3 regions of the Desulfitobacterium dichloroeliminans LMG P-21439 genome follow, and region 2 is predicted to be linked to each of the others. Evidence: predicted binding sites of a transcription regulator. Region 2 holds the regulator's gene; each other region holds the start of a gene.
What was found. The regulator LexA, encoded in region 2, represses DNA repair genes until DNA is damaged. The targets are predictions, from matches to a motif close to CNAACANNTGTTNG.
Positions count from the first base shown of each region.

Region 1: a site for LexA is predicted at 4,481-4,494, ahead of DESDI_RS04485 (Y-family DNA polymerase). Genes of this name have one in related genera too.
Region 3: a site for LexA is predicted at 1,990-2,003, ahead of uvrB (excinuclease ABC subunit UvrB). Genes of this name have one in related genera too.

Region 1 covers NC_019903.1:966,044-971,990, forward strand. Annotated here, with positions in the region: gene DESDI_RS04465 (LysR family transcriptional regulator) at 1-516, shown strand, start outside; gene cysK (cysteine synthase A) at 701-1,636, shown strand; gene DESDI_RS04475 (DedA family protein) at 2,033-2,701, shown strand; gene DESDI_RS04480 (hypothetical protein) at 2,843-3,103, opposite strand; gene DESDI_RS04485 (Y-family DNA polymerase) at 3,152-4,405, opposite strand; gene DESDI_RS04490 (NAD(P)/FAD-dependent oxidoreductase) at 4,755-5,947, shown strand, end outside.
Region 2 covers NC_019903.1:1,874,703-1,880,649, forward strand. Annotated here, with positions in the region: gene DESDI_RS08955 (D-alanyl-D-alanine carboxypeptidase family protein) at 1-632, opposite strand, end outside; gene DESDI_RS08960 (M23 family metallopeptidase) at 841-1,668, opposite strand; gene DESDI_RS08965 (LysM peptidoglycan-binding domain-containing protein) at 1,726-1,959, opposite strand; gene lexA (transcriptional repressor LexA) at 2,246-2,854, shown strand; gene DESDI_RS08975 (D-alanine--D-alanine ligase) at 2,953-4,038, opposite strand; gene lepB (signal peptidase I) at 4,160-4,726, opposite strand; gene DESDI_RS08985 (methionine gamma-lyase family protein) at 4,737-5,947, opposite strand, start outside.
Region 3 covers NC_019903.1:3,487,288-3,493,234, forward strand. Annotated here, with positions in the region: gene uvrB (excinuclease ABC subunit UvrB) at 1-1,865, opposite strand, end outside; gene DESDI_RS16470 (sugar ABC transporter substrate-binding protein) at 2,031-3,485, opposite strand; gene DESDI_RS16475 (hypothetical protein) at 3,664-4,683, opposite strand; gene DESDI_RS16480 (S41 family peptidase) at 4,828-5,947, opposite strand, start outside.

The DNA of each region.
Region 1 (5,947 bases), 910 kb from region 2:
CAAAATCGGTTAGATATCGCTTTAGTAGAAGGAGTAGTGAATGAGAGGGAGTTTATGGTTGAGCCTTTCATGGAAGATGAGATGATTTTGATCGCTCCCGCGGGGCATCCATTAACGAAAATTAGGAGCGTTTCGGCAAAGGACCTCCAAGGCTTCGTCTGGATTCTCCGTGAGGCGGGTTCTGGAACTCGGGAATTTAGCGATCATTTTATGCAAGCTTTAAAAATAAAAATGCAACATTCTTATGTATTCAGCAGTAATACAGGAGTTAAGGCGGCAGTCATCAGCGGTTTGGGTATTGCCATGGTATCTAAATTAATTATCCAAAAAGAATTAAAGACCAAAGAATTGATGACCATACCCCTCGACAAAAGCTGTCCTTATCTAGCGCGGGATTTTGTGATTGTCAGAGGATACGATACTTATTTCACCAAGGCTGCCGAGGTCTTTCTCACTGAGCTGAGTCAGTTTGGCCAGGATAAGCATGAGAGTATTTCGGCGGACGCTGTAGAATAATAAAAATTGAACATTTAAACTTCAGGATGCACTAAGCTTTCTTGAATTTGCTCTTGACAGCTCCGAGAGGCCGTATTAAAATAAAGGCAACAAAACATATAAGAATACTAGGAATAATAAACCGGACATTACACGCAAAGACAGACGTCGATTGCTTAAGTTTATTATTAGGGAGGAAAACACCATGTCAAAGATTGCCAAGAGTTTAACTGACCTTATCGGAAATACCCCACTTTTAGAGTTGTCCAATTACAATCAAGCCAATGAATTAGAAGCCACTGTAATAGCGAAGCTCGAATACTTCAACCCCCTTTCCAGTGTTAAGGACAGAATTGGTTATGCCATGATTAAAGATGCCGAAGAAAGAGGTTTAATCACCAAGGACACCGTGATTATTGAGCCGACTAGTGGCAACACAGGGATCGCTCTGGCCTTCGTATCTGCTGCTCGTGGCTATCGTTTGATTTTAACCATGCCGGAAACGATGAGTGCGGAGAGAAGAAACCTTCTCAAAGCCCTCGGAGCTGAGCTTATTCTTACCCCGGGACCCGCTGGGATGAAAGGTGCTATTCAAAAAGCCGAAGAATTAGCGACAGAATATGAAAATGCCTTTATTCCGCAACAGTTTAACAATCCGGCTAACCCTGAAATTCATAGAAAAACCACTGCCGAAGAAATTTGGCGAGACACGGATGGAGAGGTGGACATCTTTATCGCCGGAGTCGGTACCGGTGGCACCGTAACGGGTGTGGGCGAAGTGCTTAAGGAGAGAAAACCAGGGGTAAAGGTTATAGCTGTGGAGCCTCTCGATTCCCCTGTCTTATCAGGAGGAAACCCTGGGTCCCATAAGATTCAAGGTATTGGTGCCGGCTTTGTTCCTGGTGTATATAACTCTGAAATCATTGATGAAATCTATCAGGTGAAAAATGAAGAAGCCTTCGAAACCTCCAGAAAGCTCTCGAAAACCGAAGGCCTTCTTGTAGGGATTTCCTCCGGTGCAGCAGCTTATGCAGCCACGCAAATTGCTAAGAGACCAGAGAATAAGGGTAAAAAGATTGTTGTCCTTCTCCCGGACACAGGAGAAAGATATCTCTCGACCGTCTTATTCCAAGAAGATTAACACAGGACTAACCCGTCCTTTGACACTCGTCTTCATAGGAGACAGGTGTCAAAGGGCGCTTAACTTATTTTCACACAATGTTAACAAAGAGTTTACGATTTCTTCACTTGCATTTTAATTTAGTGTGTTATGATGCATATAACATTCTTCTCCTAACTTTTTATATAGACAAGGGTTTGCCCTTGTCGCCCTGAACCGTCTTTATTGGCGGTTTTTCTTTTTGGGTTCTTTATTGGTTTTCTTTTCCGAGGTATTTATTAAACTTTTCTTAAATTCGCCGTTCATAAATTGATTTTTCCCCCTCGAGGCGATATGATAATGCAGACGATATGATGATTCGAAGAAGTATTGAAGTTTCTTTTGCGACGGATAGGCTAAAAAATAGGAGGTTCAATCTTGGAATTTTTACAAACTGTGATTGATATATTCATTCATTTGGACAAGCATCTTGGTGAAATTATTAGTGCCTATGGATTATGGACGTATCTCATACTTTTTTTGATTATTTTTGCGGAAACGGGATTGGTTGTGACTCCGTTTCTTCCCGGAGATTCTTTGCTTTTTGTGGCGGGGACTTTTGCCGCTGCTGGGGCATTGGATATTAAGATTTTGTTTTTCTTACTTCTGGGGGCTGCTGTCCTTGGCGACACTGTCAATTACGAGATCGGACGCTACCTTGGGCCCAAGGTATTCTCAAAGGAAATACGTTTCCTTAATCATGAGAATCTGCTGAAGACGCAGAAGTTCTATCAAAAACACGGGGGAAAGACCATTATCATTGCCCGTTTTCTACCCATCATTCGGACCTTTGCTCCCTTTGTGGCAGGTGTCGGCGCCATGAAGTATATGCGATTTCTTTCTTACAATCTCATCGGAGCCCTCTTATGGGTTACGGTCGCCCTTTTCGGAGGCTTTTTCTTTGGCAATTTGCCCTTCGTGCGAGATAACTTCACTCTAGTGATTTTTGCAATCATCGGAACATCGGCAATACCGCCGGTTTATGCTTATCTTAAAAGCTGGTTGCAGAAGAGAGCGCAGGAAAGAATAGGCGCTAACAACGAGTAGGATTCCCCTGCAGTAAGGTCAGATGTCAGATGGTAGTTCAAAACAATAAGTTCAAAGCAATAATAAGTGCAACACAAAAGTCCACGGCTTTCGTCCCAACAAAAGGACAGCCGTGGACTATTCTTTTTGGCTAAGAACCTATTACATCTTCGCTAAGAACCACTTGCAAGTGTTGAGTTCATACTTCAGCTCAAACACCTTGAGAAGTCCATTGATGACACTTTGGCAGCGGAAAATAATCATGCGATTGCCGGCCAGCTTCTCCTCAGTTTTTAGGATGATTTTATCAATGGAAACGACCACAGGAACCCCTTCGAAGCGGGCTTTAAACTTTACCGGACGGGGAATGCCCTGCTCATTGAAACGAGCCACCATCTCAATGGGTTGCATGATAACCTTCACTTAAACATTCCTCCTTGTATTTTGTTGTCGGGCGATTTTGATGGCAGCTTAAAGTAAACTGGTCATCATGGGATATTCCTCTTCGGCTATTACCCCTCCGGTCATGGCCTTGAGGCCGGAGTGAAGATAAGAAGAACGCATGATGGAATGAGAGCCAAAGCGCTCTCGAATCACGTCGATGGTCTGATCGATTTTCCGATCCTTCTCATAGTCCCTTTCGAAGAAGGATAACTGTAGAAAATCATTATGACAAAGCTCAGAGACCCGAACGCCCATATGTCTTAGGGGTTGACCCTTCCATAACTCATCGAAGAGCTCACAAGCGATCTCCCAGATTTCGTTGGTACAGTCTGTGGGGTGGGAGATTTTTCGTTGATGAGAATATGAGAGAAATTCATGGGTTCGAAAGGAAACGGCTACAAGTTGGGCGAAATACTGATCATGTCTTAAACGAGCGCTGACGGTTTCTACAAGGGAGAGCAGGACCAGGTGAGCTTCCTTGCGACTATCCACATCGAAGGGCAGGGTGGTGGAATTGCCCATACCTTTGACTTTCACGCGGCCGCCGGGTCGAACGGGGGAATTTTCAATCCCATGGGCATAATTCCAAATCAGGATGCCATGGCTTTTTAGAGTTGTTCTTAAGATGCGCGGATCGGTGTGTGCCAGGTCGCCAATGGTTTTAATATTGCGCGAGAGAAGCTTTTGGGAGGTTGCTCTTCCCACCATGAAGAGCTCTTCGATGGGTAGGGGCCACATTTTTTCGGGGATTTCCTCAGAAAATAGAGTATGGACCTTGTCGGGCTTTTGGAATTCCGAGGCCATTTTTGCCAATAACTTATTGGTAGAGATACCGATATTCACTGTAAAGCCCAGTTCGTTCTTAACCCGATCCTTGATGAGATAGGCCGCCTTAAGGGGATCTCCCCAAAGCTGATCCAGCGAGGTGAAATCCACAAAGTATTCATCCACGGAGAATTGCTGGATGAGAGGGGAATACTCTTTTAAAATATCTCCTAAAGCTTGGCTGCATTGGCGAAAGAGGAGATAATTAGGCTTGGCAATAATCAGGTCCGGACATTTAGAGAGAGCAGAATATAAGGTTTCTCCGGTTTTGATATCGTATTTTTTAGCAGGTATAGATTTGGCTAAGACAATACCATGCCGGGTCAACGGATCTCCTCCCACTACAGAAGGGACGCTCCTTAAATCCAAGGAATCCCCTTGCTGGAGTCGGTAAGCTGCTTCCCAAGAAAGATACGCCGAATTCACATCAATATGAAAGATAATATGTTTGCTCAATATCAAGCACCACCTGAAGAGGAATCATTTTTTGCAATGAACTGCTAAATTTAGTTCTGCTTTATCTATTATATGCGAATATATGTTCGATATCAATAGAAACAAACATTCTATTATTGTTAGATTATGCTTAAGATGGCGAGATCAACCAAAGTTGACCTCGGTACTGGACTAATAATCAAAGAAGGTTGAATCCGAATCCCTTTCTAAAAACGCGGCCTCGTTCAATCCAAACGAAACAGCGTAATTTTAATGAAATGTTCGAATTTAGGGTTGAATTATTCAAGAACATAAGGTATAGTTTATAAGGTTTGCGTGGTGTCAAGCTTTAACCGAGGAGGAAAAAATCTTGAAAAAGTATGACGTGATCATCATTGGGGCAGGTCCCGCCGGAATTTTTGCAAGTTATGAATTAGCAATCAAGGCCCCCCAGCTCTCTGTCCTTTTGATTGAAAAAGGCCGGGATATCTATAAACGCAGTTGTCCTATTTTAAAAAAGACCCTTTCTAAATGCCCGCCGCCTAATAAGCAAAGGGAGTTTGCCAGCTGTACACCGGCATGCTCAATCACCAATGGTTTTGGTGGTGCCGGAGCTTATTCGGATGGGAAGTTTAATATAACCACAGAGTTTGGGGGATGGCTCACCGAATACCTGCCTCCTTCAGAAGTCTTAAGCCTGATTAAATATGTGGATGAGATTAACCTAAAGCATGGAGCCACTTCCGCCCTAACGGATCCCAATACTCCTATAGTAAAGGGAATTGAAAAGAAAGCTTTAGGAGCTGGCCTGAAATTGCTCCGCGCTCAAGTTCGCCATCTGGGAACGGAATTAAACCTGGAAATTCTTAAGGACATCTACGAGTTTCTTAAAGGCAAAATCGATATGGTTTTCGAAACAGAAGTTGCCGACATCATCGCAGATGAAGGGGCAGGACACCTGCAGGTCAAGGGAATCCGCACCGCTAAGGGCGAGGAGTACTATGCACCTAAGGTTGTGGTGGTTCCCGGTCGGGATGGTTCAGAGTGGTTTGCTGATGCCTTAAAGAAATACAAGTTGGAAATGAGCAGCAACCAAGTGGATGTGGGGGTTCGGGTCGAGACCCTGGACACTATCATGGAAGATATTAATGAGAACTTGTACGAAGGAAAGTTCCTCTATCGGACTTCCGTAGGTACGACAGTAAGAAGCTTCTGTAGCAACCCTTCCGGTCATGTGGTTATTGAAAATCACACGGGTGTGATGCTGGCCAACGGACATGCTTATCGTGATAAGAATCTAGGCAGCAATAATACGAACTTTGCCCTTTTGGTTTCCCATAACTTCTCCTATCCTTTTAATAAGCCTACAGAGTATGCCAAGAATATTTCCCGACTGGCCAATGACTTATCCAACGGCAGTGTCTTAGTTCAGACCTTTGGGGATATTATGAAAGGACGCCGCTCGACAGAGAAGAGGATCAAGGAGAGCTTCGTCGAGCCCACCTTAAAAGAAGCTGTTCCTGGCAATCTAGGGCTTGTACTTCCTTATTCCACCATGAAAAG
Region 2 (5,947 bases):
GGTGCTGACAAGCCGTGAGCTGTTTGAACCTTTGTATCAGTACATCCCAATTGAGTAGCATACTGGTTCGTCTTATCAATAAAGTTTTCGAGAGTACCATATGCAGCAACAGCTAAAGCATTAGCGGCATCATTAGCACTTGCAACATACAAGGCAGTAATTAAGTCCTTAACAAGAATCTTGTCACCGGGTTTAAGGCCCAGGACTGATCCCTCCACCATAACCTCCTTGCCTACAGTTACCTCTTCTGTCTCTTGTAGTTTTTCATAAACGACTAGTCCTGTTAAGAGTTTAATGGTACTCGCCGGTGCTCTTTGGATATCTTTATTTTTCTCTAAGAGCCTCTCCCCTGTTCTAAGATTAACCATTAGATAACTAGAATCTTCAGGACGTGCAGGATCACTGGAATCATTCACTTTGTTGGTAGGAAAAGTGCTTTTCGGGGCAGTGTTCCCAGCGCTTATTTGGGTAGTACCTGATGCTGAATAAGCCAATTCAGAGGTGTTTTGTGCTTGGAGCGTCCTTGCTAATCCTGAAAATGTTGGCAGATTAGGGTAAAAGCTTAAAACGATTACCGCTAAAGCAATAATCGTTGTGAATCTTATAGTTCTTCTTTTAGTATTCTTATTCATAGCTTGCCTTCTTTTATAAGTATATAGAGCTGACAATTCATGTAGGTAGTTCACCTTGGCCCAATCTTAACTCGATCTCAATCTTAATCTCGATCCCAATCTGAACGTCGCGTATAAACTGTCTCGCTCTTATATAATAAAGAATTTTGATATTTTGAGCAAGCTTTATAGTTCAATATAAAACAAAAATGAGTTACAACATCGACAATTACCGAAGATGCTCATGATTTTGTTGCCAGACAGATACAAATGGATAAGGGTTTACCCATTCTCCGTTTGGCAGTTCGATGCCAAAGTGTAAGTGGTCTGGCGTTGTTAAAGCATCACCTGAATGGCCTAAGGTACCCAAAGAATCTCCCTTTTTGACTTTTTGACCCATTATAAGCTTAGGGTCGATGGTTTGCAGATGAGCATAGTAATAGTAATTACCATCCTCTCCTCGAACACCAACTCGTTCCCCTCCCAGTCGATTCCAACCTAACTTTTCAATTACACCGTCGCTGACACTGACAACGGGGAGCCCTTCCGCCCCAAAAATATCAGTTCCCTCATGGTGACGGATCCCGCCTTCCCTGTCCGCGCCAAAAGTATCAACAAACCAAACTTCACCAATCACCGGAAAAACAAAACGATTTGGCTCATAGAGAGGATGAGTTAAAAGAACCTCTCGACGCCGGAGTAGTTGCTTGATCGTTTCTTTTTTAATCTGTATAACCTCATTCTGCCAAGCTAAATCTTCAAAAGAAATGCCTTGCTCAAGCTGCCTGATGAGGTAGGCCTGCTCTGTTTCCGCGACTGTACTTCTCAGAGCAATTAGATCAGCCCAGCCCGTCGCTGACAGGTTTTGGCCTTCCTTTTGGGAGTGCAAAATGAGATGAGCTGATAAATTAGTAAGGTAAGGATAGATATCTGAAGAAATCCTGGGAGGCATATGTAAGCCTTTCCATAAAGATAAGCTGATCACCACGACAACTACGGCCTTTATAATTAACATCCAAAACCTTCCTCGAGCCTTGAATCTCTTGCGAAATCTCATTCACCTCTCCCCCTCTCTACAATTAGTATGGGGAGAGAGCTCGGGTTAGAAGTATTACTAAGGCTGTAGCGGGTCAGCAGGTGTGTAAATTACTTGACCCGTCTGAATAGTAGAATCCGTGAGTTGATTAAATTCCATAATTTTTAGAACAAGTGTACGGGTATCAATTTGTAGGCCAGTGTTTTCGGCCAAGGACCAGAGCGTATCACCGGATTGAACAATTTGGGGTTGAAAGGTTAGGGCTTCTACCTTACTATTTGCTTGATTCCAATCCCAGACAAACCATCCCATCCCTCCAAAAATAACGAAAAAAAGTAATAAATATGAACAAAATTGCCGTTGTAGTTTTCTCATGCGGTAATTTCTATAATTCCGGTAATGGCGTATTGAAGAAGTGCAAGTACTCATAATGAATAATCCTCCTTAATGTTCCCTTAAAACAGAATAGACCGAACATAAGTTCTTGAGAACAGTATAAAGGAGAAAGTGTTATTTAGTCAATAGTCTTTCGAACATTTGTTTGCATCAAAATGAATTTAATGGTACAATAGGTGCATAAATACATAGGGGGGATTGGATGTATCTTGATTTATCACAAAGACAAACTGATATTTTAGAGTTTATAAAACGGGTTATTCGCGAAAAAGGCTACCCTCCCTCCGTCCGCGAAATCGGCGATGCTGTGGGCTTGATGTCGAGTTCGACTGTCCATGGTCATCTACAAACTCTCGAAGAAAAAGGATACATACGCCGTGATCCAACAAAGCCTCGGGCTATTGAGATATTGGGCAGTGATGCGGATGAAAAGCGAACAGTTTTTGTGCCGATTATCGGTCGAGTTACAGCTGGTCAACCCATCTTAGCTGAAGAAAACATCGAAGATACGTTCCCTCTCCCTGTTGATTTAGTAAACTCTGATACGGTTTTTATGCTCAGAGTTAAAGGAGAAAGCATGATCGATGCCGGAATCATGGATGGGGATCTTATCTTAGTTCGACAACAGCAAGTTGCCCGCAATGGTGAGATAGTCGTTGCTATGATTGGTGAAGAAGCTACAGTTAAACGCTTCTATAAGGAAAAAACTTTGATTCGACTACAACCCGAAAATCAATACATGGAACCCATTTATTCTCAAGACGTCGTCGTTTTAGGGAAAGTGATTGGGGTATTTCGTCTTTTGCATTAATTTCACATTTCTTATTTAATGAAAAACAGACACAAAAGAGGGGTTATGGCCTTCTTTTGTGTCTGTTTTTTATCCCATTTATACTATTGGAGACTACCTTAAACCGATATTTTCCTTGAACGACTATCTTTAAAGCGCTCAAAGCCTAATTCAATCAAACGAGTGATCAGTTCAGAGTATGGAATTCCGCTCGCTTCCCAAAGCTTAGGATACATGGAAATTTGGGTGAAGCCAGGCATAGTATTGATTTCATTGATATAGATCTGATTATCTTTGGTAACGAAGAAATCCACTCGACTTAATCCACAGGCTTCAACGGCGTGGAAGGCTTGCACAGCTTTTTCTTGTAGACTGCTGACCACTTGGGGATCAAGTACTGCAGGAATCACTAAGCGTGAGCCGGTATCGATGTATTTGGCTTCATAATCATAAAAGTCCTTAGAGGGAAGAATCTCTCCGGGGACACTGGCCTGAGCCTCATCATTGCCAAGTACACTGAGCTCAATTTCTCGACCGATGATGTTTTTCTCAACCACAATTTTGCGGTCGTATTCAGCTGCTAATTTAAGTGCTTTAAGTAGTTCTTCAGGACTGTTTGCCTTAGATATACCTACACTGGAGCCCAAATTGGCTGGTTTAACAAAGCAAGGATAGCCAAGGGATTGTTCAATACTTTTAAGTACTTTTTCCATGTTTTTATGCAGTGTTTCTCTGAGGATGGTGAGATACGGAGCTTGTGGCAGGCCGGCTTGGGTAAAAACCGCCTTCATGCGGTCTTTATCCATCCCTAAAGCTGAGCCTAGGACCCCTGAGCCTGCGTAGGGAACATTTGCCATTTCAAATAATCCTTGGATTGTACCATCTTCGCCGAATGGTCCGTGCAGGACGGGGAAAATGAAGTCAAACTTCCCGTTGTGAGGAAGTTGACTACCATCTAAGGCTATAAAGTGTGGATTAGAGGGGTCATGAATGAGATTAACTTGAATACCGTGAATAGACGAATCGCTTTGCCAATCTACGGGGTTTACTCCCCAGTGCCATTGACCGGATTTGGAAATTCCGATGGTTTGAACTTCGTATTTTTCAGAATCTATTGCTTTGAGTACAGATGTAGCAGAATTCAGAGAGACCTCGTGTTCTCCGGATTGTCCTCCAAAGAGAAGAACTATTCTTTGCCTTGTCATGATATGTACCCATCCTCTCTGCTGGCATTTTTAATTCTCTATACTATATGCAAATTGCTAAAAAAGCTACTATATCATTATTCAATATCAATCAAGCAATTATCAATCATCAATCAATAGCTTAATCAATTGCTCCGAAACGGTTCAAGGGCCAATAACGAAATAACGTCATTCCGGAGATGTTTTCAATGGGTAAAAAGCCCCATTCCCGAGAATCGGCACTGTTATTTCTGTTATCTCCCATGACAAATACTGAGCCATCCGGAACGACTAGGGGCTCAATAGTTTTGATCTGAGGTTCCATAACATAGGGCTCATCGATGGGCTTACCATTGATATAGGTTTTGTGTTTATTAATCTCAATGGTATCTCCCGGTAAGGCCACTATACGTTTGATAAAATCATCGGAGGAGTGTGCACTTGAAGGCGGATGGAAAACAATAATATCGCCTCGTTCGAATTCCCCAAAATATTTAAAGAATAGCTTATCAACGATCACGCGATCTTGCAATTGGATGGTTGTAAGCATGGATCCGGTAGGAATAATTCTTGCCTCTAATACATAGGTGCGAATTAACCATGATAGAGCAAAGGCGATAATGACTATTTCAACAATCTCAAGAACAAATTTTAGGGTGCTTTTCCCGGGTTTATGCAGGATTTTATCTATATAGCGTTCATTTTCCACACTGTACACCTCACTTTAGTAATCCTTGTTCCCAAAGCCTCTGTGCCGCTAAGATATTGCCAAATTTGACGTAGTACAAGGAAACTCCTCCTTGTTGGTAGACAATATAGGGTTCGCGCATGGGCCCATCAGCAGAGAATTCGCTGGTTGCCCCTTGGATAAAGGTCCCTCCGGCCATGATGACTTCATCCTCATAGCCCGGCATTCCCGAGGGGATGGGTAATACATGACTGTCAATGGGAGATCCTTTCTGGAAGCCCTGGCAAAAAGCAATCATGCGTTCGCGCGAATTAAGTTTAACAGCCTGAATAAGATCTGTACGCGGGACTTCCGGCATCGGGTTGACCTCGAAGCCTAAAGCCTGCCAAAAGGCCGCAGAAAAAATGGCACCACGAATAGACTCGCTGACCGTCAACGGGCTAAAGAATAGTCCTTGGAAAAAAGGTAGCTGCCACTGGAGAGTGGCTCCTACTTCTCCGCCAATCCCCGGAGCTGTCAAGCGGTAAGCTGCTTGTTCGACTAATTCCTTTTTGCCGGCGATATATCCTCCGGTGGGTGCTAAGCTTCCACCCAGATTCTTAATCAGGGAACCGGCAAAAAGATCGACCCCAACATCCCCGGGCTCACTTTTCTCGACAAGCTCACCATAGCAATTGTCAACAAAGATAATGAGTTGAGGATAATTTTGGCGAACAAAACTCACGAATTCGGCAATTTGTTCCATATTAAGAGAGTTGCGCCAAGCATAACCTCGCGAACGCTGCATAATTAACATTTTTGTATTCGGCTTTAGAGCCTGCACTAACAGGTCATTTTGAATATTTCCCGATTCATCAAGGGGAATCGAGTCATAGGATATTCCGAAATCCTTCAAACTTCCCTGCCCTGTTCCACGGATCCCGATGACCTCTTCTAGTGTATCATAAGGGTCACCTGTGACGGAAATAAAATGATCGCCAGGTCTTAGGACACCGAACAAAGCAGCTGCTATAGCATGAGTACCTGAGACAAATTGTCCCCGTACCAGAGCCGATTCTGTCCCGAGGATGCGTGCCATAACCCGATCCAAGGTTTCCTTGCCGCTATCTCCGAGACCGTACCCGGTCGTTCCTTGTAAATGATAGGTAGATACTCTTTCCTTCTGAAAGGCTTCAAGAACTTTGGCGTGATTATACTCAGCGATCTCCAGAATAGAGTGCTCCTGTTGTTGCAAAAGCTGTT
Region 3 (5,947 bases), 1.6 Mb from region 2:
AGGCTCTTCAGCAGCTCTTTCAGTTCTTCGGCAGGCAATTTAGCAGCGTAGGCTGCTTTCCTTTCCGCAACTTTGGTGGCTTCGGGGACTTCGTAGATCTTTTTGCGAATGCTTTGCGGGGTAATTCCGTTCTTCTCGTTATGGGCTTTTTGGATTTCTCGGCGTCGATCGGTTTCTTCAATGGCTACTTTCATAGATCGTGTCATTTGGTCGGCGTACATGATAACTTTCCCTTGGGCGTTTCGGGCGGCGCGTCCGATTGTCTGAATGAGGGAGCGCTCGGCACGCAGGAAGCCTTCTTTGTCCGCATCAAGAATCGCCACTAGAGAAACCTCCGGAAGGTCTAGCCCCTCCCTTAAAAGGTTGATCCCGACAATGACGTCAATTGCCCCTAGGCGCAGTTCCCGAAGTATTTCTACCCGTTCAAGGGTCGTAATATCGGAGTGGAGATATTTAACCGACAAATTAAGATTTTTCAGATAATCCGTTAAATCCTCAGCCATTTTCTTGGTAAGTGTGGTGACCAGGACCCGCTCATCCTGCTCAATTCTTCGGTTGATTTCACCCACCAGATCATCAATTTGACCCTTCGTCGGCCGGACAGAAATTTCCGGATCCAGTAGTCCTGTGGGGCGAATGATTTGCTCCACAATCTGCGGGCAATGCTCCAACTCATAGGGGCCAGGGGTAGCACTGATATACACCCGTTGGGGGACTAACTTGTCAAACTCCTCAAACTTTAACGGACGGTTATCTAGGGCTGAAGGAAGTCGGAAGCCAAACTCCACCAAGGTGGACTTACGGGAGCGGTCCCCTTCATACATTCCACGTACTTGGGGCAGAGTCACATGGGATTCATCAATCATCAGAAGATAATCCTCAGGAAAAAAGTGAAGCAGGGTATAGGGGGTGTCTCCTGGCTCACGAAAAGTCAAATGTCGCGAATAGTTTTCCACGCCATTACAAAAACCCATTTCTCTCAGCATCTCCAGATCATAGCGTGTTCGCTGCTCTAAGCGCTGAGCTTCCAGTAGCTTATTTTCTTCTTTGAAGAGCTTGAGTCGCGATTCCAATTCCTGCTCGATATTCTCGGCAGCTAGCAAAACTTTATCACGAGCAGTAACATAGTGTGAGTTCGGAAAAATGGAGATATGGCGCCGTTCGCCGATAATCTCGCCCGTAAGCACATTGATTTCGTAAATATGTTCGATTTCATCGCCAAACATTTCGATGCGCACGGCATGATCACTGGATCCAGCAGGGTAGACTTCAACGACATCGCCACGGACTCGGAAGGTCCCTCGTTCAAAAGCTATGTCATTGCGATTATATTGGACTGAAATCAACCTTTTCAAGATCTCATTGCGATCAATCTCTTGTCCTTGTCGCAGGGAAACCATTAGATCACGATATTCCTCGGGAGAACCCAAACCATAAATGCAGGATACGCTGGCCACCACAATTACATCTCGCCTTTCAAACAAGGCCGCCGTAGCAGAGTGGCGCATTTTATCAATCTCTTCGTTTATCGAGGAATCCTTTTCTATATAAGTATCACTGGAGGGAACATAGGCCTCCGGCTGATAATAATCATAGTAACTCACAAAATACTCCACAGCATTCTCAGGGAAGAATTCCTTGAACTCGCTGTAGAGTTGAGCGGCTAAGGTCTTATTGTGGGCCAAAATAAGTGTAGGGCGCTGCACTTTTTCAATAATATTGGCCATTGTGAAGGTTTTACCGGAACCAGTGACCCCCAACAAGGTTTGATGACGTCTGCCTGTATTTATACTTTCGACCAGAGCATCAATCGCCTGCGGCTGATCCCCGGAGGGCTTATAGGGTGAATGTAAACGAAACTCCATGGGGTGCCCCAATCTCCTTTCCAAATACACTATTCATAACTGTTTCTCATGAGTACTTCGGCAATCTTTTAATCATTCTAAACAAAATTATACCACTTCTTGTACGGGAAACAAACAAAAAAACCGAAAATATGTTCGGTTTTTTTGTAATTTTCAATGGAAATTTTAGGACTTCTTATTACCACTCTTTTCTGCGCCCGAAGACTTTTCACCTTGTGTCCCTTGTGTCCCTTGTGTCCCTTGTTGTCCTTGCTGCCCGTCTTGCTGCTTTTGCTGCTCTTTAAGTAGCATTTCCGGCGGAATCGTTCGAACTTGGTCATTGGCACTCTTCTCTATTCCCAGAACCTTACCTTGTTCATCAAGGTACTCACGGGTAATCTCTGTATGTACCTTTTCTGTCACTTTCTTTACCCCTTCAGGCATAACACCATGACTTCCTTCTTTTCCTTGAGAGGATGCGCCTTCCTGCTCTTGGCTCTGGGAATCTCCTTCTTTACTCTTACTGTTTTTCTCATCTCCGCTACTCTCACCATCTCCATTACTTTTACTTTTCTTATCTCCTTTACTTCCTGCACTCTTCTCTTGAGATTCTTCTTGCTTCTTTTCCAGTTCCTTCTGTGCTTGGGCCGCCTTGGTATAGCTTTTTTGAATTAAGGATAAATTTTCTGCGGTGACGGATTTTACAGGGATGATCTTCGCTGCTACCTCCCCTTGGTCTCCGGTAATGGATTGCGTGATGTCGATGGATTCTTTGTTTATAATTTTCTGAGCCCATTGTAAAGCATTGACACCTTGAACATAGGGCGCCGTATCAATATCGGCAATCTGGCCGGCTGAGGCAATCCGCTGTAGCGACTTGGGGTTGGCTTGTCCACCCATGAGATAAATCTTCTCAGTGAGTTGCAGGGACTTGAGCAGTTCATAGGCTTGGGATGCTAACTTTTCATTTTGGGCACAGATGACCTTCACTTGTCCGGGATTTTTTTGCAAGTGCTCTCTGAGGCCTTGAATAGCTATTGCTTCTGATTCCGGGGGGTTCGCGAAGCTATGTATGGTGATCTTTGAGTTTTTCCCGGATTCTTGTTTGAGGGCGGCTAAGCTCGTCTGGGCTAGTGGATCCTCGGACTCTCCTTGCAAGTAAACTACCTGTCCTTCCGAAATCCTCCCTTGAATTTGTTGCGCCATTAAGGTACCTACCTGATTTGGGTCCGGAAGAATAACCCCTTGCGCCTTAACTCCCGGGGGTAAACTGTTCAGGGCTAAAATCGGAATATCATTCTTTTCGGCATCCTTTAAAAAGGACTGTTCGCCATCTTGATAAATGAGAATTTTGGCCTCTTTCAGAGCCTCTGAGTCCCCTAATTCTTTTTCAGTGAGGACTTTAACTTCTATTTCTTCTTTCGCAGCCATTTCCTGAATACCAAGCAGAAACATGGCTTTGTTAGGGTCTTCCTCATTCAAGGCAACTGCAATAATTTTTTTCTCTTCTTGCTGTTGCGAGGATTTGCTTGAGGTCTTTTCTTTGTTTCCCATTAAGTTACCTAGCATGTTTTGCATATTGCAACCAGTCAAGATCACGCTCAAGATGATGAAAGGGACAAGCCATAGATATCTTTTCATGGAACACGCTCCTTTCCAGGTTCGATCCATTTTTATCTTAACCTACTCCATTTTTCTGGTAACAAAAAAGCACCTTTTCTATGGTGCTTTTGCGTAAATTTAGTTTTCCCTTGATTTGCATAAATATGAAAGCTAAATGTTGTCAAACACTAGTATTGAAAATCGATTGCCTAACACCTTAGGTCATATCTCTAAGGATAGAATTTATTAAGTCAACTCTTATTCCATCCACTTGGTCAAAATCAACCGTTTCGGTATACATTTTTTTCAACTGATCTCTGAAGCTCTGCGTAGTAAGGAGGGCCTCCTTTAAATCATGACTAAAAGGACGACCTAAGCCTTGATCTCCGAGACACTCTGGGTCACCCTGCCATATAACTAAATTCCGCTCAGAAAATACAATGCCTAGTATCTCATCGGGATAAAGGGGGTGTAAAACAATATCAATGACCTGACCTAGTGATTCCGATTCTTTTAGAACCCATTCCATAGCTTCATAGGCTTCTTCCCCGCTAAAACGGATCTGATCATAATCCATTAAAAAATAAGGTGCAAGATTTAGCCAACCCTCAGTATGAAATCCGTGGAGAAAATAAGATTGGACCGCGCTTTTCTGTATCTTTCTTAGCGCATCTTGGGCCTTAGTCCAAGGTCCTTTTGCATCCTTGAAGAGATCTGCAGCATGGAGCTTAGGCAACCATGGTCGCCCCTCATTTTGAGCAGATGAATATTTTTTTTCGCGCATTCGTTCGCCAAATTCCTCAGCGAGAATTTCACTTATCTGTTGCTGTCCTTTATTAATCTTAGCTTCAACTTCAAGAATAACTGGCCTCTTTTGTCTCAGCTTTGCTTGATCACAAAACTTAGAAAAATCAATAAAGTGTTCTATCACTCCAGGAACACGCCAGTGTAAAGGGGCTATCTCATACTGATCCAGTATGGCCCAGTTATAGCGCCTGATAAGCACACCGGCCATCGAGTCCGAATCCCAAGCAGAGCGGAAGAAATCTACGTCATGCCCCCGGTCCAGTAGCTCCAGCCCAATCATTTTAATTAAAGTAGATTTACCAGTTCCCGGCCCACCCATCAGGACATAAGTACGTTCCCATTCTGACATCATATTGGGCAAGAGTGATATGTAGCCGCGGTTGGTAATTCCCTCTGCAAAGTAATGTCGCCCATTGGGTTTATTCCCCATGCCCTTTCCTCCTTGAATTTCGCTTGCGGTGTAGTGTATGCACAACCAAAAAAAATGTGAACTGGGGACAGATCCCTCTCTGAAAAGAGGGACCTGTCCCCAGTTCACAAAAGCGGGACAGATAACCTGTCCCGCTCCTAAGATTTAAAGCTGTTGACGAAGCACCTTCAGTGCTTCTCTAAGCTGTGTATCAAATTCCGACGTTGTAGGAGAAAGAGTTGCTTCTTCCCCTTCCTTTAACTCCACAGCTACATCCGGCTCGATACCTTTCTTATGAATATCTATCTTATTAGGAGTAAGGTACTTCGCTGTGGTCAACTTTACACTGGTTCCTTTATCTAGCTGATAAATCGTTTGGACAATCCCTTTACCGAACGTCTTCACCCCGACCAGTGTCCCCGTCCCGCGATCTCGAATCGCTCCGGAAACAATTTCCGCTGCCGAAGCACTTTCTTCATTGACTAATACCACAAAAGGAATGCCTAAGTAGTTACCTTCCGAAGCTTTGGTTATAGTATTGCCATCTTTTTCAACAATATAGACAATGGGACCTGGTTGAACGAAGTAGCTAGATACTCCCACGGCAGATTCCAGTTCGCCGCCATGGTTATAGCGCAAATCCAAAATAACCCCTTTATATTTACTGATATTCATGCCTGTAAGAACTTCATTCAGCTCATAGGCTGAATTGGAGGAGAACTGCGAGATGCCGATGTAGGCTATATCTGGATTCCCCGGCAAGGGCATGCCTTCCACCGTGGGAACCGTAATATGCTCTCGGGTTATCGGTACGGTCACACTTTTTTTGATACTTTCACGATACACTACTAGAGTGACCTGCGTCCCCGGATCTCCACGCATCAAGGACACCGCCTTTTCTTGGTCGATCGTGGCAGCATCCACCTCATCGATTTTGACGATGACGTCACCGGGTTGCAGCCCCGCCTTGGCCGCAGGGGTATTCTTGATGGGTCTTAGCACCACGAGTTTCTGGGGATCTTTGAGACTAAGGATAATTCCGACACCGCCAAATTTTCCTTCGATTTGCTGCATGAGCTCTGCGTTCTCTTGAGCATTCATATAGGCTGAATAAGGATCTCCCAAGGAGTCCACGATTCCTTTCGTGGCTCCATCAATCAGGGTATCTACTGGCACATCTTCTAAATAGTCACTTTGGATGAGCTGTAACACCCGACCTAAACGGCCCACATGATCTAAGTTAGTGACGATGAATCCTCCGACGATTACTGTAAACAGCAAACTG